2 regions of the Chitinophaga sp. RAB17 genome follow, and region 1 is predicted to be linked to the other one. Evidence: riboswitches for the same ligand, from Rfam matches in the RefSeq annotation. Region 1 holds a riboswitch; the other holds the start of a gene.
What was found. A riboswitch is a leader RNA that binds a small molecule or an ion and turns the genes downstream of it on or off. The one in region 1 is predicted to bind S-adenosylmethionine.
Positions count from the first base shown of each region.

Region 2: another riboswitch for S-adenosylmethionine. It lies ahead of AB4Z08_RS21655 (trans-sulfuration enzyme family protein); the one in region 1 lies ahead of AB4Z08_RS29305 (trans-sulfuration enzyme family protein).

Region 1 is NZ_JBFREI010000012.1:93,168-104,627, reverse strand. Features, by position in the region: gene AB4Z08_RS29345 (tetratricopeptide repeat protein) at 1-470, opposite strand, end outside; gene AB4Z08_RS29340 (transglutaminase-like domain-containing protein) at 608-1,480, opposite strand; gene topA (type I DNA topoisomerase) at 1,609-3,960, opposite strand; gene AB4Z08_RS29330 (Rossmann-like and DUF2520 domain-containing protein) at 4,257-5,021, shown strand; gene AB4Z08_RS29325 (KdsC family phosphatase) at 5,124-5,645, shown strand; gene AB4Z08_RS29320 (geranylgeranylglycerol-phosphate geranylgeranyltransferase) at 5,660-6,601, shown strand; gene AB4Z08_RS29315 (Maf family nucleotide pyrophosphatase) at 6,604-7,173, shown strand; gene AB4Z08_RS29310 (homoserine dehydrogenase) at 7,240-8,421, opposite strand; gene AB4Z08_RS29305 (trans-sulfuration enzyme family protein) at 8,520-9,698, opposite strand; SAM riboswitch class I at 9,885-10,003, opposite strand; gene AB4Z08_RS29300 (DUF2851 family protein) at 10,130-11,413, shown strand.
Region 2 is NZ_JBFREI010000006.1:499,288-510,747, forward strand. Features, by position in the region: gene AB4Z08_RS21605 (hypothetical protein) at 61-468, opposite strand; gene AB4Z08_RS21610 (SDR family NAD(P)-dependent oxidoreductase) at 725-1,564, shown strand; gene AB4Z08_RS21615 (hypothetical protein) at 1,593-1,913, shown strand; gene AB4Z08_RS21620 (hypothetical protein) at 2,027-2,332, shown strand; gene AB4Z08_RS21625 (DUF6881 domain-containing protein) at 2,335-2,619, shown strand; gene AB4Z08_RS21630 (hypothetical protein) at 2,663-2,878, shown strand; gene AB4Z08_RS21635 (uracil-DNA glycosylase family protein) at 2,897-3,589, opposite strand; gene AB4Z08_RS21640 (ATP-binding protein) at 3,598-5,646, opposite strand; gene AB4Z08_RS21645 (YdcF family protein) at 6,011-7,261, shown strand; gene AB4Z08_RS21650 (NAD-dependent epimerase/dehydratase family protein) at 7,318-8,262, shown strand; SAM riboswitch class I at 8,335-8,448, shown strand; gene AB4Z08_RS21655 (trans-sulfuration enzyme family protein) at 8,602-9,780, shown strand; gene AB4Z08_RS21660 (dicarboxylate/amino acid:cation symporter) at 9,731-10,942, opposite strand; gene AB4Z08_RS21665 (NirD/YgiW/YdeI family stress tolerance protein) at 11,042-11,365, shown strand; gene AB4Z08_RS21670 (sulfite exporter TauE/SafE family protein) at 11,375-11,460, opposite strand, start outside.

The sequences.
Region 1 (11,460 bases):
GTACACAGTTGCAGCCAAAGTTGTCTGTATTTGGTATGATTGGTGGTGTCCTTCATGATATGGTAGTAACTACCAATATTGCGGAGCAACTTTTTTCTAATGTTATAATCGTTTAACTCTTCCGCTACTTTTAATCCTTTTAAGGAATATGCGATGGCTTTTGCATAATCCTGTTTCATAGAAGCGGCGATTCCCATTGTTTTATAAGACTGTGCGATTCCTGATTGCCAATGTAGCTTTTCGGATAGCAGTACCCCTTTTCCTGCATACGCTGCGCATTCATCAGGATTATTAACAGCATAGTAATTTTCACTGAGGTTCAGCAGGCATTTTACTTTAGTGGAGTCTTCCCGCATGCCGCGGAGGGCGGAAAGCAGGGAGTCTGTCAGTGGTTGTCCTTCTTTTTGGGCAGTGAGTGTTTGCAGGTTTACCATCAGTAAAAATGCCATCATGCCAGCATGGAGTTTCATTAGGGGTATTTTTATTCAACTGGACGTATAAGGGGAATAGTTCCGGAGAAATCGGAATCCTGTTTAATTTACGAAAAAAGCAGCCGGTTCGTTTGTGAACCGGCTGCTTTTTTATTTATCAGAAAGACGTCATGCGACTAGTCTTCCAGTATACTCGCTAAATTCATTAATTCATCCTGTTTATACGCATCCTTATCATCCCGGAAGCATTTGGAAAGTTCTTCCAGCAGGAATTGTATCAGCCGTTTATTGGATTGTGGCTTGAAGTAAGAGGGAACAGATGGTACCTGTACTCTTTTCAGGTAGGTATCTACGTCCTGTTGGGTATAGATCTGACCTTGAATGGGATCTATAAAAAATAAGATCCGGTGATCGGAAGGGTCTATCGGACCAGAGAAATCAACGTAGCTGTCGAAGTAAGCCAGGATAAACTGCCTGGGTATATTAACGGCATATACCGGCAAATCCAGCATGGCGCATAAGGCCGAATAGATGATACCGTTGGTAATCGGATTCCCTTTTTTGGATTCTATGACCTGGTTAATGAAAAACTGATTTTTGCGCTGATAGGAAACTTCTTCTCCTTTGAGGCCAAAATAGTTATAGATCATGCTGTTGAGCACATTGATCTGTTCCAGTGGTGTAAGATAATTATTTAGTTCCAGCCAGATATTACGTTTGATACGGTCTATCTCTGTGATAATCTGGGAATCGATCAGGTCAGGGAACTGATACCTGGCGGCCAGTATGGCGCCCTGCAAGAGATCCTGCATTTCCGAAAGTCCCCATACACGTAACGCTGCCTGCAAATCCTGGTAATGTACCCGATGAATCAGCAGTTCTATCCTTTCCTGAATAGCTTCGTCAATTGTATTCTCCCACAAATTCTCCAGGTTTGGAATAATATCTTTACCGTACAGTAATATTTTACTGGCAACAGTGTCAAATACCTCCAGATCCGGATCATCCAACAGGTGGAACAAAGCGTTTATTTCTCTGTTTTCGTTCATACCATTATTATGATCATGTGGTAATCATCAAATAATGTGATCCTGTTGGCAAATTAAATAATAAGCATATCACTCACACTGCAGTTATTATCATTGCCTCCATTTTTCATCATATTCTTACCACTGCGTTACTCAGCTTTCTTCTTTCTGGGTGGTGCTTTTTTCTTTGGTGGATTAGCTTTAGCTTCTTCTATTATTGCTTTGGCTTCTTCTACCGTTAAATCAGCTGCCGTATCAATTTTCTCTTTCGGTATTTTAAAGTTCTTCAGACCTTGTTTAATATAAGGACCATAAGGGCCTTTCAGGATCTGTATTTTTTCTTTTTCAAATATTTTGATGGTGCGTTCGTCTTTTGCCGTACGTTTTTCTGCAATCAGTGGTGCTACTTCATCCAGTTCAACGGTATAAGGGTCCATTTCCTTCTTCAGGGAATAGAATTTCTTATCATGCTGGGCATATGGGCCAAAACGACCGATGTTCACCACTACATCAGAATCTTCAAACTGACCCAGGTTACGAGGCAATTTAAACAATTCCATGGCTTCGTCCATGGTGATGGTTTCGATACTTTGGGTAGCCTTTAATTTTGCAAAACGAGGTTTTTCCTCATCTTCCACGCTGCCTATCTGGATCATAGGGCCATAGCGACCCATGCGGGCCACGATTGGTTTGCCGGAAGCGGCATCTGTTCCCAGCGGACGTTCTCCCTTTACACGTTCTGCATTTTCCAGGGTGTTTTCCACATCTTTATGGAAAGGGAAATAGAATTCGCTGATCATATTGTTCCACACCTTCTTACCGCTGGCAATTTCATCGAATTCTTCTTCAATTTTGGCGGTAAAGCCGTAGTCCATTACATTATTAAAGTATTGGTTGAGGAAGTCTGTCACGATCATGCCCAGATCAGTAGGGAACAGTTTTGATTTTTCTGCGCCGGTATTTTCTGATTCGGTTTGTTTGCTGATCTGATCCGCCTTCAGGACCATGATGCGGTAATCTCTTTTAATCCCTTCTTTATCTCTTTTTTCTACATAATTACGCTTCTGTATAGTGGTAATGGTAGGAGCGTAGGTAGATGGACGGCCGATGCCCAGTTCTTCCAGTTTCTTTACCAGGCTGGCTTCTGTGTAACGCGGCGCCGGGCGGGAGAATCTTTCGGTGGCCTTCATTTCTTTCAGGTCCAGGGATTGTTTTACCGCCAGTGGAGGTAAAGATCCTTCCTGTTCATCTTCCTGTTCTTCCTCATCATCGTGGCTTTCCATATATACTTTGAGGAAGCCATCGAATTTCAGTACTTCACCGCTGGCAGTCAGCTCTTCGTGATTGGTAGAGATATCGATTTTGGCGATGGTCTTTTCCAGTTCTGCATCTGCCATCTGGCTGGCGATGGTACGTTTCCAGATCAGTTCATACAGTTTGCGGGTATCGCTGTCATCTACAGTGGTATTTTCCATGTAGGTAGGACGGATGGCCTCATGCGCTTCCTGTGCGGACTCATTTTTATTTTTGAATTTGCGGTGTTGATGGTATTTATCACCGAAACTTCCTTTAATAGCTTTTTCGATTTCACCTATGGCAGTATCGGACAGGTTTACGGAGTCCGTACGCATATAGGTGATATTACCGCTTTCATACAGCTTCTGGGCCAGCAACATGGTTTTGGAAACGCTGTAGCCTAGTTTACGGCTGGCTTCCTGTTGCAGGGTAGACGTGGTAAATGGCGCTGCGGGCGATTTTTTACCAGGTTTAACCTGTATGTCTTTAACGGTATAGGCAGCGGCTACGCATTGCTGGAGAAATTTCTCCGCGTCTTCAGCAGTTTTAAATTTGCCGGGGCCATCTGCCTTGAAGGAAATACTCTTACCATTAATATCTTTACCGGTAAAATAAGCTTCTACTTTAAAGGTGCTGACAGACTGGAAGTGGTTGATTTCTCTTTCGCGTTCAACAATCAGTCTTACCGCCACGGATTGTACGCGGCCGGCAGACAGGGAATTGCGCATGCTCATTTTACGCCACAGTACCGGGGAGATTTCAAAACCCACGATCCTGTCCAGTATACGGCGGGCCTGCTGTGCGTTTACACGGTCCATATCCAGTTTACGTGGATGCTGAACGGCGTTTTCTATAGCAGGTTTGGTAATTTCATGAAACACAATGCGTTTGGTCGTTAACGGATCCAGGTTCAACACCTCACACAGATGCCAGGAAATGGCTTCTCCCTCACGGTCCTCATCCGTTGCCAGCCATACCTCATCGGTATCCTTCGCCAGCTTCTTCAGCTCTTTCACCACCTTTTCCTTATCTTCCGGTATAACATACTTAGGCTTAAAGTTATTTTCGATGTCTATCCCCATATCATCCTTTTCCAGATCACGAATGTGACCGAAGCAGGACCTGACTTCAAAGTCCTTGCCTAGTATTTTTTCTATGGTCTTGGCTTTCGCCGGGGACTCAACTATAACTAAATTTTTTGCCATGTATGCTTCTTTAATGCGCTGCTAAATACGCAAAATTCTGTAAAATAATTACTTCAATGAATTCTGCAATGATATAAAAGTCACCTCAAATTAAAAAATAAGACCACTTTTAAACGTTAAAATACGTTGTAATGTAATGAAAAAAACGGGGACCCGCTAAAACACGTATATTAGAAACCACGAATCATGCACGTATTTGAATAATTCCGGTCGCAGCTACAGCAAGTGGTCTGTCCGGAGATCAGACAGCCGGGTAGACGGATACCAGGCAGTTTGTTATTTTAAAATTAATTATAATGGATATAGTAATTGTTGGCACTGGCAATGTTGCACATTGTTTCGGACATCTCTTAAAAATTCATGGCCACCAGATAAAACAGGTGATCAGCAGGCAAATGGCACATGCACAGGAGCTGGGGGAGATGCTGAATGCCTCCTATACGGATGATTTGCAGGATATTAATATGGAGGCAGACATTTACCTGCTGGCTGTCAGTGATGCCGCCATTACTGAACTAAATGACCAGTTGCGGCTGGGCAAGCGCATTGTGGTGCATACTGCAGGCGCTGTTCCACTAACAGCAATCTCCCGGATATCGGCCAACACCGGGGTATTATATCCTTTACAATCCATCCGCAAGGAAATTAAAAACTATCCGCCCATACCTGTTATGCTGGAAGCCAGCAATGACGAGGTGCTACGGCGGCTGCAGTCGCTGGCCCAGAGTATTTCCGGTAGTGTAACTGTCACTTCCTCCGCCCAGCGGCTGAAGTATCACCTCACCGCCGTGCTTTGCAATAATTTCACCAACCACCTCTTTGCCCAGGCAAAAGCCTATTGTGAAAAAGAGCAGCTGGACTTTTCCCTGCTGCAACCTATTATAAAGGAGACATTTGACCGCCTGGAAAAATATTCACCGGAAACGGTTCAAACAGGTCCGGCGCTACGCCAGGATGAAACCACTATGAGCCTGCACCGGGAATTGCTGGCCAACGATGAATATTTGCAACTGGTGTACCAGGTGATGTCCGATGCTATTTACCAGTTCCATAATAAATAGAATGACGAATTGGGAATTACGAATTACGGATTTGTGAGAAGATTATCCCCCAGAAACCCGTAATTCGTAATTCCTAATTCGTAATTCTTTACTTTTGGCCCCATGAACGTATTGGCTTTATTTAAATCTATCACCACTTTTGTGCTGGATGTAGATGGTGTACTTACCGATGGTACCCTGCAATTACTGCCAGGGGGAGAAATGTCCCGCAGAATGAATATCAAAGACGGCTATGCTTTGCAGCTGGCCGTGAAAAAAGGATATCGGGTGGTGATCATCTCCGGAGGAAAATCAGAAAGTGTGGTAAGCAGGTTACAGGGACTTGGCATTAAGGATATTTATACCGGCATACATGATAAGCAGGAAAAACTGCAGGATTATGTATTTGAACATGAGCTGCGATGGGATGAAATATTATATATGGGAGATGATATCCCGGATTATCTGCCCATGCAACTGGTAGCTTTACCCACCTGCCCTGCAGATGCAGCCCCTGAAATAAAAAGTATTTCAAAATATGTATCCCCTTTGCCCGGAGGCCACGGGTGTGTAAGGGAAGTAATGGAAAAAGTGCTGAAACTGAACGGACATTGGCTAATGGATGAAGGCATTGCATCGAAATAATAAAAGAGAAAACTATGAAGCTCTGGGCTGCATTTTTTAAACTGATCAGATACCCTAATCTGATATATATTGGCCTTACCCAGTTTTTACTGCAATACTGTGTGGTAGAACCGGTGTTGCGCAGCTCTGGTGAGGAGCCATCACTGCCTGTTCCGCAATTTGTACTACTCAGCCTGTCTACCATACTGGTGGCGGCTGCCGGCTATATTATCAATGACTATTTTGATATTAACATAGACATTGTCAATAAACCGGAGAAGATGGTGCTGGACAAAATTATCAGCCGGCGCTGGGCCATGGCCTGGCATACGCTGCTTAATATGGCCGGGGTATCACTGGGTTTTATGGTGGCCTTTAAAACAGGACAGTTCTATCTTGGTTTTACCCAGGTGATCTGTTCCCTGCTCCTGTGGTTTTATTCCACTTCTTTTAAACGGCAGGTACTCATCGGCAATGTGGTGATTTCGTTGTTAACTGCGCTGGCCGTGGTAGTAGTAGGATTTTACGAGAAACAGATCTATCATAGTTTTGAAGCCATTATGTCGGCCACCGGCAGAAAGCTGATACAGATCATCGGCGTATATGCGTTGTTTGCGTTTCTTATTTCCATGGTCAGGGAAATTGTGAAAGACCTGGAAGATATGATGGGCGACAGCAAAGATGGTTGCCGCACCCTGCCGATTGCCTGGGGCGTACTGGCTGCCAAACGGTTATGCAATGTGTTATTACTGGCGCTGGTCATCATTATCCTGGCAGTAGAAATAAGGGTGTGGATACTGGGTTGGTATATTGCCATCGGTTACCTGCTCCTGTTTGTACAGGTGCCATGTGGGTACATTTATTTACAGCTGAAAAAAGCCAGCCTGCCAGAGCATTATCATAAAGTGAGTTCCCTGGTAAAGGTGGTAATGCTGACAGGCATTTTATCCATGATATTTTTTAAAATTTATTTATAGAGATGTATAAAGGATCACCCGTAATTCTGGCATCGCAGTCGCCCCGCAGAAAGCAGTTGCTGGAGCAGGCCGGCATTCCTTTCCAGGTGAAGGTTGTAGAAACAGCAGAAACGTTTCCTCCGGAGCTGGCGGTACCGGATATCCCGGTGCATATTGCCCGCCAGAAGGCAGCGGCCGTAAGGGATCTCTGCGAATCCACGGATATTATTGTGGCTGCCGATACAGTGGTGGTGCTGGATGACAGCATCATTGGCAAGCCAAAGGACCGGGAAGATGCTATTGGCATCCTTACCCGCCTGAGTGGAAGAGAACATCGTGTAGTCACCGGCGTTATAATACAGCAGGGCGCAAAGGAAGTAGCCTTCTCCAAAACTACTTCCGTGTATTTTAAGCTGCTGAATAAAGAACAGATCACTTATTATGTAGATCATTTCAAGCCGTTTGATAAAGCGGGTGCTTACGCCATCCAGGAATGGATTGGTGCAGTAGGGATAGACAGTATTAATGGTTGCTTCTATAATGTAATGGGACTCCCCGTTAGCAGAGTGGTAGAAGAACTGGAAAACTTTTAGCAATAAGAACGGCGCTGTGAACAGCGCCGTTTTTGTTTACGATTGGTTTTTGCTTATTACATTTCTTTATTCCAGTACAAGAATATTCACGTCTTTATTTTTCAGCCAGCCGGCTTCTCTCAGTTTCTGTAAGTTAATAGTACCTACCACATAACGCCATTCTGTAGATTCGTATTTCTCAGAGATGTTGAAGAACTCTGCCAGGTCTACCTGATCAGGTGTTTTGTAGCGCAGGTATATTTTCAGATTTACATCATTGGTAAAGCTGGGCTGATTATTTTGTTTAATCTTTTTATACTCGTAGCGATAGTTGTATAATAATGCGGAGATGTCGGACAGTACGGCACTACCGGTAGCGGTGCCACCGGCACCTTTACCTACAAAGAATTGTTTGTCGGTGAAAGCACTTTCCAGCAAAATGCCGTTGTATTCATTGTATACATCGTAGAGCAGGTTGTGTTCTTTGATCAGGTGCGGCAGTACATATGAGAATACGTGTCCGTTCTGACGGCGGCACTGGGCGATCAGTTTGATGGTACAGTTTCTTTGTTTGGCAAATTGTATATCAAAATCGTTCAGGTGATGAATACCGAAGTTGAATACTTCTTCCGGTTTTACGAAGGTGCCAAAGGCATGGAGGAGGAGGATCACGATTTTGAATTTCGGATCATATCCTTCGATGTCGAGGGTAGGGTCGGTTTCAGCGAAACCCAGGTCCTGCGCTTGTTGCAGGGCGGTAGCAAAGCTGAGATTTTCTTCAAATATTTTTGTAAGAATATAATTCGTTGATCCGTTACAGATACCTTCCACGGCATTCAGCAGATCATTATCATAATATTCTTCCAGGTTGCGGATAATGGGAATACTGGCGCAACTGGACGCTTCATACAGGAATGGCACTTTGTTTTCCGCCTGCAGCTGATACAGTGCGGGCAGGTTTTCAGCGATCATGCGTTTGCTGGCGCTTACTACAGCTTTGCCATTGCGGAGCGCTGTACTCACAATTTCAAAAGCTGCTTCGGTTTCATTGATCAGTTCTACTACTACGTCAATGGTAGGATCTTCGAGGATTTCATTTTTATCGGTAGTAAAATAACTGCTATCGATAGGTCTTGATTTATTGGGGTCCTTAATACAGATTTTTTTGATCCGTGCATTAATACCTTTTGTTCTGTTCAAAACCTCATAGAGTCCTTGTCCTACGACGCCGAATCCGAAAATGCCTAAATTGATGGTCTTGTTTTCCATACTTTTTTTTGAGCTTGCACCCTCAGCAATTAGTCTTTGACAGTTCAGAGATGATCAGTTTCTGAAAGGTCAAAGTGGTGTGCTAACCACTAAGGGCTTTATTGTAAAACAGTAATTTGCTTGCCGGCTGGATGATTTAATTTATCCAGCGCCTGTTTCAGGTCGTTGATCAGATCTTCGGCATCTTCAATACCCACTGATAAACGGATACAGGAGTCCTGTAAACCTGTTTTTTTCCGGAATTCTTCCGGTATGTTACGATGTGTCATGGTGGCCGGATGGGCCAGCATACTTTTCACGCCGCCGAAACTCTCCGCCAGTTTAAATAGTTTGGTAGCGTTTACGATACGGATGGCATTTTTGATATTGTCGCTTTTCAGGGAAAAGCTCACCAGTGCGCCGTAATTTTTCTGTTGTTTGCGGGCAATATGATGATTTTTATGAGTAGCCAGTCCTGGATAATATACCTTATCGATAGCGGGGTGGGCGGCCAGCCAGTTAGCGATAGCGGTGGCATTGCTGCATTGCTTTTCCAGGCGCAGGTACAGTGTTTCAATACCGCGGATGGTTAGCCATGCTTCAAAAGGACTGAGAATGCTACCGGAAATATTCTGATTATAGCGGATCTGATCTGCCAGTATTTTGCTGTTAACGACTACCAGTCCGGCAATCACATCACTGTGACCGGAAAGATATTTGGAAGCGCTGTGGATAACGATATCCGCGCCCAGTGTTAAGGGTTGTTGCAGTAAAGGCGTACTGAAAGTATTGTCTACTACCAGCAGTATATTATGTTGTTTGGCGATTTTGCTGATAGATTTGATATCAGAAATGCGCAATGTTGGATTGGTAGGGGATTCCAGCCAGATGATTTTTGTATTGGGCGTAATGGCTGCCAGTACTTTATCGATGTTGCTGGTATCTACGAAATTAACTTTAATACCGAAGCGTTCAAACATGTGGTTAAATATCTGGAAGATGCCACCGTAGGTATCTTCCACCGCCATGATCTCATCGCCGGTCTTTAACAGCTTCAGCACCGCATCTATGGCCGACATACCACTGGCAAACCCAAATCCGGCAAACCCTTCTTCCAGGTTGCAGATCAGGTCTTCCAGCACCTTTCTTGTGGGATTGTTGGCCCTCGAGAACTCAAAGCCTTTATTAATGCCGGGTGATTCCTGCACAAAGGTGGATGTTTGATAGATAGGCACAGAAATAGCGCCTGTCAGTTCGTCTATCGGAATGCTATGAATCAGTTGTGTAGCTGTTTTCATGTTATAAAGTATTTTTAATGATGTTCAATGTGCACAATTATCTGCTGCAACTTTATCATTAAAGATCAACTTAAACAACAACAAATCCATGAAAGGTGAGTGGGGAGGGCATAAAAAAAGCTCTCCCAGGGTGTTGGAAGAGCTTTTTTAGAAAGTTATATATATCTGTGAAGTATTATCTCTGCCAACTTATCTTTCCCCGATTTGCACCGGGGCAGGAATTAGCACCTTTTTCCTGATCGTAAAATCAGGAAAGGTTGCTAAGGCATCGCAGGGCCAAGTCCCTCCGCCTTTCTGGATAAGTGATGTGTAAGAACTGGCGCAAAGGTAATATCACTTTGATCAGATTTCCAAATTGAATCGGGAATTTATTTATTAAACGATGTTTTATTACCTTTGACTGATATTATTTTATACCCAACCATGTCTTTATGTTTGTTAACCCGCTGCTCTCTGAGGAGCTATTCCAGCACATCTGGGCGTTCCGGCTATTTAAGCAGGATCATCTTACCACTACCAGTGGAGAACCCGTTCAGATCTTATATCCAGGCCTTCATAATCATCACAGCGGACCTGATTTTTCGGCTGCAAAAATCAGGATCGGCGCTACTTTATGGGTAGGGCAGGTAGAGCTGCACCTGAGAACTTCCGACTGGTTCCGGCATGGGCATCAGCATAACCTGCAGTATGGGCGTATTATTTTGCATGTTGTGTTTATACATGATATGCCGGCCGATCGTATTCCTGGAGTGCCCTGCCTGGAGTTACAGCAGTATATTCCCAAATTGCTGCTGCAGCGTTATGAGCAGTTGCGGCAGCTGACACCTTTTGTGCCCTGTGCGCCACATGCCGCGTTGGTACCACAACTGACCTGGCTTAGCTGGAAAGAGCGACTGCTGGCAGAGCGTTGGGAGCGCAAAATGGGGGCCCTGCGTGCCTGGCTGCAAAGCAACCATTTTAACTGGGAAGAAGTCTGTTATTGGGCAGTGGCGCAGAGTTACGGCATGCCCATAAATGCCCTGCCCCTGCTACAGGTAGCACAATCGCTGCCACATGTAGTGCTTATGCGGCACCGGCATCAGGGAATGCAGCTGGAAGCCCTGTTGTTCGGACAGGCAGGGATGCTGGAGGAACCGCATGCCGACGTATATGCGTTGCAGCTGCAGGACATCTATTTTCACCTGCGCCACAAGTATAAGCTTTGTCCTATGCCGTCCCACACCTGGCATTGGCTGCGGATGCGTCCGGCAGCGTTTCCTACTATGCGGCTGGCTACTTTTGCGGCGTTGCTGCAGCACACCACCCACCTGTTTTCCAGGATACTGGAAGCCACAGAGGTAACGGCACTGGAACAATTGTTTTTCGTACAGCCGTCTGCGTACTGGCATACCCATTACCGGTTTGGGCAGCCGGTGCAGCAGACACACCGCCCGGGGAAACAGGCCGTACATGGCATACTTATCAATACGGTATTACCGCTCCTGTTCCTGTACGGACAACAAAAGAACCTTAAATATTACCAGGAGAAAGCCCTTCATTTCCTGCAACAATTGCCGGCAGAAAAAAATAGTATTACCAATAGCTGGGCGGAGTTAGGTGTAATACCCGAAAGTGCGATGGAATCACAGGCGCTGTTGCAATTGAAGCAGTACTACTGTGATGAGAAGCGGTGTTTGCATTGTGCAATCGGGGTGAAGATCCTGAGCAGCTTTTAGCCATTAGCTTTTAGCTGTTAGCCAAATGCAGCGAAGACCAGCATAAT
Region 2 (11,460 bases), on a different contig from region 1:
AAAGTAAGGGATTTTCACAGTCTTCTAAACTATGGGTTATAAACAGAGATGAGAGGCCGGTTAGATGCCCTGATTATTGGTGTTAACCAGGATGTTGGCTTCGTCTTCGAAAGATTTAAACTCATCCTTGCGGGTAGACTTAAACACCACTTTGATTAACAGCAACCCTATAATAACAGGGATGGCGCCGCCGAAGCTGATGATCAGCTGTTGGAAAATGAGGCTCAATACAACGGTGAAAAGGGCAAAGCCTGCCAGCATACCACCTATGATCCACATCACCGGTGGTATGAAATCCACCTGTAGATAATGTTGCTTATACCGCAGCAGGTATTTAAAATTGTCGTGCGGAATAATGATGGTCTGCGGACTCAAAAATGGCTTTTTCAGTTGCGCCTTTGGAAAGTGTTGCTGTACCTCTGAAAAGATCTGCTGTACACTTTTCGACTGTGAATTCGTAATCTGCATTTAAAAGGGATTTATTTATGGGTTTCTCAATAATGTCTTGTTTGTAATATGGCTGCAAAGTAAGATGGTCAACGGGTGCAAACAGGACGGAATCTATATCCGCTCACATATTCTATATATTCGCTGGCTTTAATTGGATGCGTTGATTGTTTTTTATCTTCGCCGCCATTGCCATCCGGTACATGAAGGGGTTAGTGCAAAAAACTATATACTTCCTGCATCCGTATTTATAGGAGTGCAATTGTAAAATCTTAGTATGAGCAGTAAAGAGGAAAAGATTAGTATTTTAAGTTGTGGCTGGCTGGGGAAACCACTGGCACTGCATTTACAGGCAGCGGGTTATCGGGTAAAAGGCGCCAGAACCAGCATGGAAGGAGTGAAGGAGCTCACTGCACTCGGATTGGAAGCTTACATGGTGATCTTATCTGAAGAAGTCCTGACCGGTCCCGATGAATTCTGGGACGCGGATATTCTGATCATTAATATTCCCCCCCGCAAGGAAAGAGGGATGGACGCGCATGTGACAGAAATAGCGCTGCTGCGCAGTTTTATAGAAACGACCAACATCAGTAAAGTGATTTTTGTGAGTTCTACTTCTGTTTATGCAGATGTAAACGGCCTGGTGACCGAGGAGAATGAGGTCATGCCAGATACACCCAACGGGCAGGCATTGCGGGCAGCGGAGGCCCTGTTGCTGGCGGCTGAGCGGTTTGAGACAACCGTGCTGCGCTTTGGCGGATTAATAGGTTACGATCGTTTACCCGATGCCCGCCGGATAATGGAAGGCAAAAGAATGAATGAACAGCCCATGAACGTAATCCACCGGGATGACTGTATTGGCGTTATCAGCCGGGTGATCAGCCAGGGCGCCTGGGGCGAGGTGTTCAATGCCTGCGCCAGCGGCCACCCGCAACGCAGCAATTATTACAAGGCCGCCGCCCAGGCACTCGGCGTAACAATGCCCCGCCGTTTGCCGGCACAGGAGGAACCCTATAAAATTGTGGGTTCCCGGAAGTTAAGGCACGTACTCGGCTACACGTTTAAATACGATGACCCGTTACTGGTTTTTGAAGAGATGAGGAAGATCAGGAAGTAGAGATATCTTTGCGGTAAATATCCAACCTATGCGCCAATACCTGCCCTACCTGTTTTCGTTCCGGCGACTTTTTCAGCTGGCGTGTATCTGTGGCTTCCCGCTTTTCATGTTGTTTACCATGACCTGGGGATTTGTAGATAGCTTGCCTATAATGGACAATGAGTACACCAGTGAGACGCTTATTGTTTGTGGTTTTCTTTACATGATAATTTCAGGACGTTTCTATACGAATCGTCCACACGTCTTTTTAATTTTTTTTACAATCGGTGAAGCTTGTCTGCTGGCAGGATTGGCTGCGCGGGTTTACTACTTGTATTATTCACCTTTTTACCCGGAGCGGGGTTACTAAAAAAATTTGTTTACATATATTAAAATCGCTATATTGTTATACTACCTCACTATAGCCAACGGGAGGTACGCCTGACCATAGAATATTTGTATCACCTAAACCTAATCAAAGCCGTGAATCTGCTGCTCCTTAGCCTGTTTGCCCTGGCATTATGGCTGATGTTCTCCCTCTACCGGAGTCACAATCGCAAAAAGGCCGAATTGCTTCTGCCTGTGAGATCTGCGAATATTGTAAAAATTCATAGTTACAAGTCTTTCGGCATTATTGCCACTATCAGGTTTAAGGATGACCTTACACCACAGATAGGGGACCGGTTACATGAAGAAGGAAACATTTATCAGATAACGGGCGTGGTCACGCCGGATGCCATACAGGAACAACCTAAAGACACCTGGGACTGTCGTCTGGTAAAAATCTAGCAATGGAATACCTCAAAATTTCCTGGCTTCATCGTTTTGAGGATGAACCGGTATTCCTATACAGTGAAATTGACGCACTGCGTTTTGAAAACCGGAAGATTGAAATATACCAGGATGGTAGCTTCGGCATTGCCAACAGTAATTTTCATTTTGGTGGTACCGCCTTATCGGATGTAGTGATGCCCGAAATAGAGGATATCTGCGAGGATAAGCACTTTATACCTGAACTGATTTCGCAGGCCGAATTTGAACTTATCTGGAATCAATATTATTATTTTTTGTCCTGACATAGCTGGTCCGTGATTTGCTGATGATCTGTAAAAGGATCTTATGAACGCTTTTATGATTAAAACATCCGGAGGCCGCTTCTACGTAAAGCCATATTCAGCCGAACGCTTTCTGGTAGATGTGGATGGCGAAGAAATTGTTATGGAGAAAGATGAAGATGGGTACGTACGTGCACCAGGCGCAACAGACCATGGTCACCGCTTAAATATGGGCTTGCTGAATAGCATCGCAGACCAGATTGCCAGGCAGACAGCGTAAAAAATCCACAAACCGGGGTTATTTGTGTGCCTCAAAAGCAGACAGATACTTATCAATATACAGCTCCTTGGTTTTTGTTTTATACTGCATCACGAAACGGGGATGCTCTAACGGTACGATTGTTTTGAAAAACTGCTCCTTCTCATTTAACGCCTGCAGGAATGCAGCATTTTTTCCGGTACCCATACAATAGCAAACATCACGACCGATATTCCATTGCAATTGTTCCTTTAAACTACTCACTATAAAAGCATAAGCCGCTTTTGTCAGTGCGGCGCTGTCATAATAATTATAATTTATTTCTTTCCCTCCCGGTTGAACCGAGGTAAAGCCAAGCGGGCAGATACTGCTGATATAAAAATGCTGGTAAAAGTTTTTCACGCCCCCGTATGCGTCTATTACATCATATACAAATACAGAAGAGGGTTCATGTGTTTTCAGTCCGGGGATCTCAATGCCACATTTATCCAGCATCCGCTTGGTATCTGTAAAGGGCACACCAGTAGATCCTGACCCCAATCTGCCAGGGTTAATACCCAGGATAAGTTGTCTGGGCTTTTTATCGTTATAAAACTTTTTATAGAATTGGGTCATAATGCCGGTAATCCCCGGTCCCTCCTGAAAAGGATTCAGGACACGTATACCCGCAGGCAGTTTGCCGGGAAAATGCAGATGGCTGTTGAATGCGATGATCTGATCCGCTATAGTCATTCCGCAATTTACGCCATTTGATGATGCCTCGTAATTTTCTCCAGGATATCCTCTTCCCGGTAAGGCTTCATGATATAATCATTCAATCCTGAGCGGAGGTACAGCGCAATATCATCTTCCATCACGTTGCCGGTAATGGCAATAATGGTGACTGCCGCTTTTTTCTTGTCGGGAAGTTCTCTGATCATACTGGTGAGCATCAGTCCATCTATGCCGGGTAAATCAATATCCGTCAGCACAAAATCGAAGGATTCACGCTGATATATTTCCAGCGCTTCCTCCGCAGAAGATACGATCAGGTAGGATGCCTGCATCCTGTCCAGCATCAGGGCCAGTAATTTCTGATTGAGGATGCTATCCTCCACTACTAACAATCTTATACCTGCCGGTACAACGGCGCTTGTAGATGTATTACTCACGGGGACAATAATTTTTTTAGTAGCAGGTGATGGTGTCATCAGCTGATACCGGATTTCAAAATAAAAAGTGGTGCCTTTGCCGGGGAGGCTCTCCACATGAATCTTACCGTTATGCAGATCAATGATTTTTTTGGAAATGTGTAATCCTAAACCACTGCCTTTATGATAATGGTTATTTCCCTGGGAGAAAGCGTCGAACACTAAAGGTAGTTCTTTATGTGAAATACCCGAACCGGTATCTTTTACACTTATCTGTAACAGGTTGTTGTCACGCATATGCGCAGTGACCGTTACGCTGCCTGTTTCTGTAAACTTAATCGCGTTGGCAATCAGGTTGATTAACACCTGCTTAAGCCGGAAAGCATCTCCCATCACCAGCAGGGTGCTTGGAAAATAAATATTGACTTCCAGCGGGAGAGATTTCATTTCGGCCTGTACCGCCAGGGTATTACATACTTCTTCAATGGCGGTCCGGGGCGCAAATTTTTCCAGCCGGAGTATCGGTTCGGCTGTTTCCATGCGCGTATAGTCAAGCACGTTATTCACCACCTGCAACAGCAGATCAGCCGAATGTCGTATAGCCGATACCGTTTCCGGTGTTTTTCCCTGTTCGAGCAGCCAGGTATAACCGAGTATAGACTGCACCGGTGTACGGATTTCATGGCTGATAGTAGCAGCGAAATCACTTTTCTGCTCTGCAAATTTCTCTGCCTGCTGCTTCGCCTTCAATAAAGCCAGGTCGTAACGGTACAAGCGTATAATACCATATATAATGATACCTGCCATCAACAGTATTAAAGGGATTTCCCAATAATTGTGTTTATCCAGCTTATAAAGAGAATGGTCAATGTCCTGCCCCAGCTGTAACCGCTTTTTGTCTGTTTCGTCCAGCATGTTTTGTTTCAGTGCTGCCATGAGGTGCAACAGTTCTGTAAACAACCGCTCATTGGCCACTACCAGCGCATATTCTTTCTGTTTCAGGTTATTATGACTGTCTGTAGCATCTTTTATAAATTTATTGTAGGCGTCCTGGATTTTCTGCAGCTGCTCCCGTGTAAATGCTTTGCCATTGGCATTTGTATCGTATTGTACAATCTTTACCTGCTTGCTGGTTTGCTGGATATTGGGTTTGTTGTTGATAGCATCTTTGATACGGCCAAACAGTTTCTTTTTGCCTTTGGTATGGGCTGTTTCAGTGGTCACCACCGTATCCGCCTGCCGCCGGGGTTGCGGTAATTTTATATTGCCTAACTGCTGCAGGGGCAGGGGAGTAGTGGCGGTATCCCATACCTGCGATAACTGTAACAGGGAATCTACGTATAGCCGTGTCTGTAAAAACAACTGCGACTTCCGGGCCTTGTCCGCCAGTAGTGCTTCCATTTGCCGCTCATCCTGCCTGGAATTCACCGCACTGTCGAGATGCTCGGTAATGCGCTTCAGCTGACCGACATAACTATTTAAATAATTCCTGTCAAAAGTGAGGGTGTAGATACGAAAATTGTTATCCGCTGCGTATAATAACTGTACCGCCTGGTCGATATGACCAGCATCTGTTTTGGTAGCCACAAGGTTTTTAACAACAATGCCTAACTGTTGGGATTCCCGTTTCCGTAAAAAGATGATCATGAAAAATGTCATCAGCACCAAAACCATTATCGTTAGCACAGCATAGCGTACAAAGGTCTTTTTTTCCTGAATTTTATACATCGTTACATTATGATTGGATGTTGGCCGGCAGTCCTTCCGGACTGCGCACGAAAATAAATGATTTTATTGGCCGTAACTAATAGATAATCAATGTAAAACAATGAATATAGGTATATATTTTCCCCTGAATTGCATATGTATTGTTTTATTTAATACATTATATTTTTTTACTTATTAAAAGATTAATATTCCGTGGAATCTGTTTTTTAATTCATGATATTTATAATATCTTTTGTCACAAGGAAAGCTCAATATTGATTTTTGTATTATTGTTGCGTTATAATATTTTTCCTCAATGCACTATCTGAAAAACTGTTTTATCACCTGTTTATTATTTTTTGCATTACTACCATTTACCTATAGTCAATCAGTTTATCCGGATCCGCAGTATAAATTTGTAGCAGGTCCGGGGACGTTACAGGATCGTAATTTTTATCTGTTTACCCTCCTGGAACGACTACCAGGCCTACCTTCGCTCCTGGCTAAAGATAGCAGCCTGCAGGCACTCCGGAATCAGTATAAACAACGTATATCCCATCCCGTGAGTAACGGGGAAAATCCCGCTGTGCTGTTATTTTCCGATGCAAGCATCCAACAGGTAAGCAGCGCTTTCACCAGGTTGTTACAACAAAACCCGGCGCCGTTTGTCCGATTGTTGCGGGAAATGCGTGGCAGTGGCCTGTTTGAACTGCATGCACGTAAAAGTGATGGAGAATTTCTGAACGCAGCCTGGAAAGATGCAGCCGATGGTGTTAACTATATCATCAATGCCTATACGAATGGTACCGGCCTGCGGTACCCGGTAATTGATTCAGCATTGTTGTATGTACATTCACCTGCCTATAAAGCCGGCGTGCAGCATTTGCTGGCGCAGGTAGAGGAGAAGGACAGGCAGGATGATTTGTTTTTTCAGCCATCGCTGCAGCTGGCACTTGGATTACTTACTCTTAGCCACCGCGATGAAGCTGCCCGCTATGAGCCTATGTCGGCCACTAACGGAGACGCCTATAGGCAAATAAAGAAAACCGACTGGAGTAAATATCCCTATCCAGTCATGCTGATCCTGGGAGCCAGCCCGGTAGCCAAAGAAGTGCTGAGCGAAACCGGGAAAAGCCGTTGCCGCACCGGTGCAGGCTTATATCAAAAAGGCCTCGCACCCTTTATTATTGTTTCCGGTGGGCATGTAAGACCAGTAGGCACCCCTTATTCGGAGGCGGTAGAAATGAAGAAGTACCTGGTCAACGAGTTGAAAATACCCGCTGCTGCAGTCATGATAGACCCTTATGCGAGACATACCACCACCAACGTGCGTAACGCTGTACGCATTGCATGGAGAAGCGGTATCCCGGTCAACAAACGGATGTTATGCGTATCTGATGCGATGCACCTGGTATATGTTACCAGCCCGCTGTTTAAGCAACGCTGTATGACCGAACTGGGATATATGCCTGCGGCAGACATCGAACAAACAGATCTTTATTATTTGTCGTTCGTACCAGACCTTCGTTCCCTGCAGGTTAATACCTTCGATCCACTGGATCCCTGATACACAATATTTTGTTCACTTATTCGTCTTCCATATAAACCTTACAACACAAAATTATGTCTGATCAATCTATCCAGCCCTTGTATACTATCCTCGGAGCAGGGGGCATTATCGCTAATGAACTGGCTGCAGAGCTCGTGAATAATAAAAAACGGGTTCGCCTGGTAAGTCGCTCCCCCAAGTCAATTGCGGGCATTACCGACCTGGTTGGGGCTGATATCACGGATTACGAACAAACAAAAAATGCGGTAAAAGGAAGCAGCATCGTTTTCCTCACGGCAGGTTTGAAATATGACATCAAAGTATGGAGCGATGCGTGGCCTAAGATCATGACCAACGTGATCAATGCCTGTAAAGAAGCCGGCGCCAAACTGATTTTCTTTGATAACGTATATTCTTACGGGTTAGTAAATGGCCCTATGAAAGAAGATACTCCTTATCAGCCTTCGAGCAAAAAAGGGATCATTCGTGCGGCCATTGCCAAACAACTGATGGACGAAGTAAAAGCAGGTAAAATCACTGCTACCATAGCGCGGGCTGCCGATTTCTACGGCCCGGGCGCCGATAAAACAGGCTTCCTGAACATCCTGATCATCGATAAATTTAAAAAGAACAGCTCAGCCATGTGGCTGGGAAAAGATAACCAGACGCATAGCTACACCTTCACACCAGATGCTGCGAAAGGCTTATACCTGCTTTCCCAGGATGATACTTCCTGGAACCAGGTATGGCATTTACCTACTGCCAATCCAGCACCGGATGGTAAAGGCTATGTAAACCTGATTGCTACCCAAATGGGCGTAAAGCCCAAATATATGAAGCTGGGCAGCTTTATGTTAACACTCTCCGGATTGTTCGATGCCACCATCAGAGAAATGAAGGAAATGCTTTATCAGAGCAACTATCCATACATACTGGACTCTTCAAAATTTGAAAAGCACTTTCATGTAAAACCCACTTCCTATGAAGAAGGGATCCGTTTAACACTGGCAAAACAGTAGTCTACTAATTTTGTAGGAAAATAAATTTGGTAGTTAATTTTTCTGCATTATCTTTGCGTCAGTTCTTTAAATAGCTTATCAAGAAAGGAGGAGGGACATGGCCCGACGATACCTTAGCAACCATCACTGCGCAAGCAGTGAAAGGTGCTGCATCCATCCCGGTTTAATTACCAGGAAAGATAAGTCAGATTCTAAGTTTTACTATACATTATTATCTATATAATGATAAAACTCATCTGGCTCCCAGGTGAGTTTTTTTTATGCCCCGGCCTACCCTTGATATGCTCATTTAACGGACCTGTTTAATCAATTTTCATCAAACTAAAAATCAAAAAACAGATGAGCACAATTACTGAACTGATCCACTCTATTCCCGTAGACCCTCACACCGGCGCCATTGCTGTGCCTATTTATCAAACTTCTACGTTTGTGCAGGAAGCACCCGGCGTCAATAAAGGATATGACTATGCCCGCTCCAATAATCCTACCCGCGAAACAGCCGAGAAGATTATTGCCAAACTGGAAGGTGGTGCCACCGCATCCTTGTTCTCCAGCGGGTTGGCAGCCATTGATGCGGTTATCAAACTGCTTAAATCCGGTGATGAAATTGTAGCGGTAGATGATATCTATGGCGGCGCTTTCCGCCTCTTTAATAAAGTATATGAGAAGTTTGGTATCAAAGTAAGTTACGTGGATACATCAGATACCCAGGCGGTCTTTAATGCTATTACGCCCGCTACCCGTTTAATATGGCTGGAAACACCCACCAATCCCACATTGAAAATCTCCGATATCGCTGCTATTGGCCGTATTGCAAAGGCTCATAATTGTTTGTTTTGTGTAGATAATACTTTCGCTTCCCCCGTATTGCAAAAGCCATTGGAGCTGGGCGCTGACCTGGTGATACACAGTGCTACCAAGTACCTCGGCGGACATAGCGACCTGATTGCAGGCGTGGTCGTTGCTAAAACAATACCACTGGGAGAGGAGATTAAATTTTACCAGAATGCCTGTGGGGCTATTCTGTCGCCCTTCGACAGTTTCCTGCTGATACGTGGTATTGAAACACTGCACCTGCGCATTAAACAACATGGCATCAATGCACAGGCGCTGGCAGCATACCTGGAGAAACATCCGGCAGTAGAAAAAGTATTCTATCCCGGCTTGCCTTCCCATAAAGGGCATGAGCTGGCAAAGCAGCAGAGTAAAGGGTTTGGAGGTATTATTTCTTTTACATTGAAAGATGATACCACGGAAGCAGCTACAGCATTTGTTACCTCTACTCACTACTTCAAGCTGGCAGAAAGTCTGGGTGGTATCAAGAGCTTACTTTGTCATCCGGCAGCAATGACCCATAAATCTATTCCTGCAGAAAAAAGAAGAGCGGCCGGCGTGAGCGATAGCCTGATCCGTTTGTCGGTAGGACTGGAAGAAACAGCCGATCTGCTGGCCGACCTGGAGCAGGCCTTTACGAAACTGCCGGTGCCCGCCCACGCAGAAAGCGTGTTGTCAGCATAGCCGCTACGTTGTCGCCGGTAGCATTGAGAATGGTTGCCAGCGGATCTACGAGTGTACCGATAATCATCAGCGGTGGCAAGGCTTCTATCGGGAATCCATAGATGCTCATCACCAGCAGCTCACCGATATAGCCGCCATTGGGGATGCCGCCTTCCACTATGCTGGCGATAACAGTAACGCCCAGGGCCATCAGGACAACGGAAGGACTGTCGAAACTTTTACCAAACATGGCAAATACTACCGCCATTTTTATAATAGAAGAAATACTGGAGCCATCTTTATGCAGGGTGGCTCCAAGCGGCACCACCACATTACCAATATCCTGCGGGACACCCATTTTGGCCACCGCTTCGAGGTTGGCCGGAATAGTAGCAATGCTGCTGCCCGTGCCTACTGCCGTAAGGGTAGGTATAATATTATTTTTCCAGAAGATTTTAATACCAGGAATTCCTCCGGCCACAAACGCATACAGACTGAATCCGAATATAAAGTAGAAGATACCGAAGCCATAATAGATACCCAGGGAATGTGCGTAGGTGCCAAACAGTTGAGGGCCTACGGTGCCTACCTGGTAAGCGAAATAAGCGCCCAAACCAACAGGTCCCAGTTTCATGATCACGCCTAGCACTTCTTTCATCACTTCATTGCCGGAATACAAAAATTGCCGGAAAGCTTTGCCGGCCTCGCCTACACGCATGGCCGCAAACCCGGTGAGGCCGGAAAAAATGATGAAAGGCAGCATGTTTTTGCGCGATAATAATTCATAAAACTCACCCACTGTGAGTAATCTGCTCAACTGTTCCCCCCAGTTGCCCGGCTGCTCTATGTTGATGTTTTTTGATAGGGCTACCTGCTGGTGGATAGGGAATAACCATACTGCCACAATGGTCAAAAAAGCAGATATCAGAATGGTACTGAGGAATACCAGCGACATCATGCCCAATATTCGCCCCAGTTTATTGCCGGCATCGATATGTGCAATGGCATTTGCAATACAGAAAAATACCAGCGGTATGATTACGGTGAACAACAGGTTCAAAAAAATATCGCCTATCGGCTTTATAATGACTACCTTTTCTCCGAATATAAGCCCGGCAATACTGCCGGCTATGATACCTGCCAACAGCCAGAACATGCTGCTGTACGTTTTAAGGAATCCCATGAATGAAATTTATATTATACAAGATAGCCAAATGTATCTGATCATTGAACAATCAGACATGATTATTGTTTATGCTCATAGCAAACCAATATGTTAGTCATGAAAAGCTTGCTGCTCTGTTTGTTGCTGCCCTTTTTTTTCCAGGACCGATCCTACACCATAGGAGAGGTGATGCGCAATGCCAGGCAACTGCAAAGTGACAGCATACCGGTTAAAATTACCGGTTATGTGACGAAAAAACTACGCGACAATAATTACCTGTTTGAAGACAAAACTGCAGAAATTCAGATAGATATTGACCCCAGGTATCTCCCCCGCAAGCCATTCAACGACAGAGATGCGGTGACCATCAAGGCCCTGGTAAAATACGAAATCAACAAACCCATTACTCTTAAGGTAAATCAGGCGGTTAATAACGATTAACGGAGATGACTATATGATTTTTACCACGAAGCTGTAAATACTCTTCATACTTACCAGGATCACAATCACCGCTACCGCTACCATAATGGTTTTGG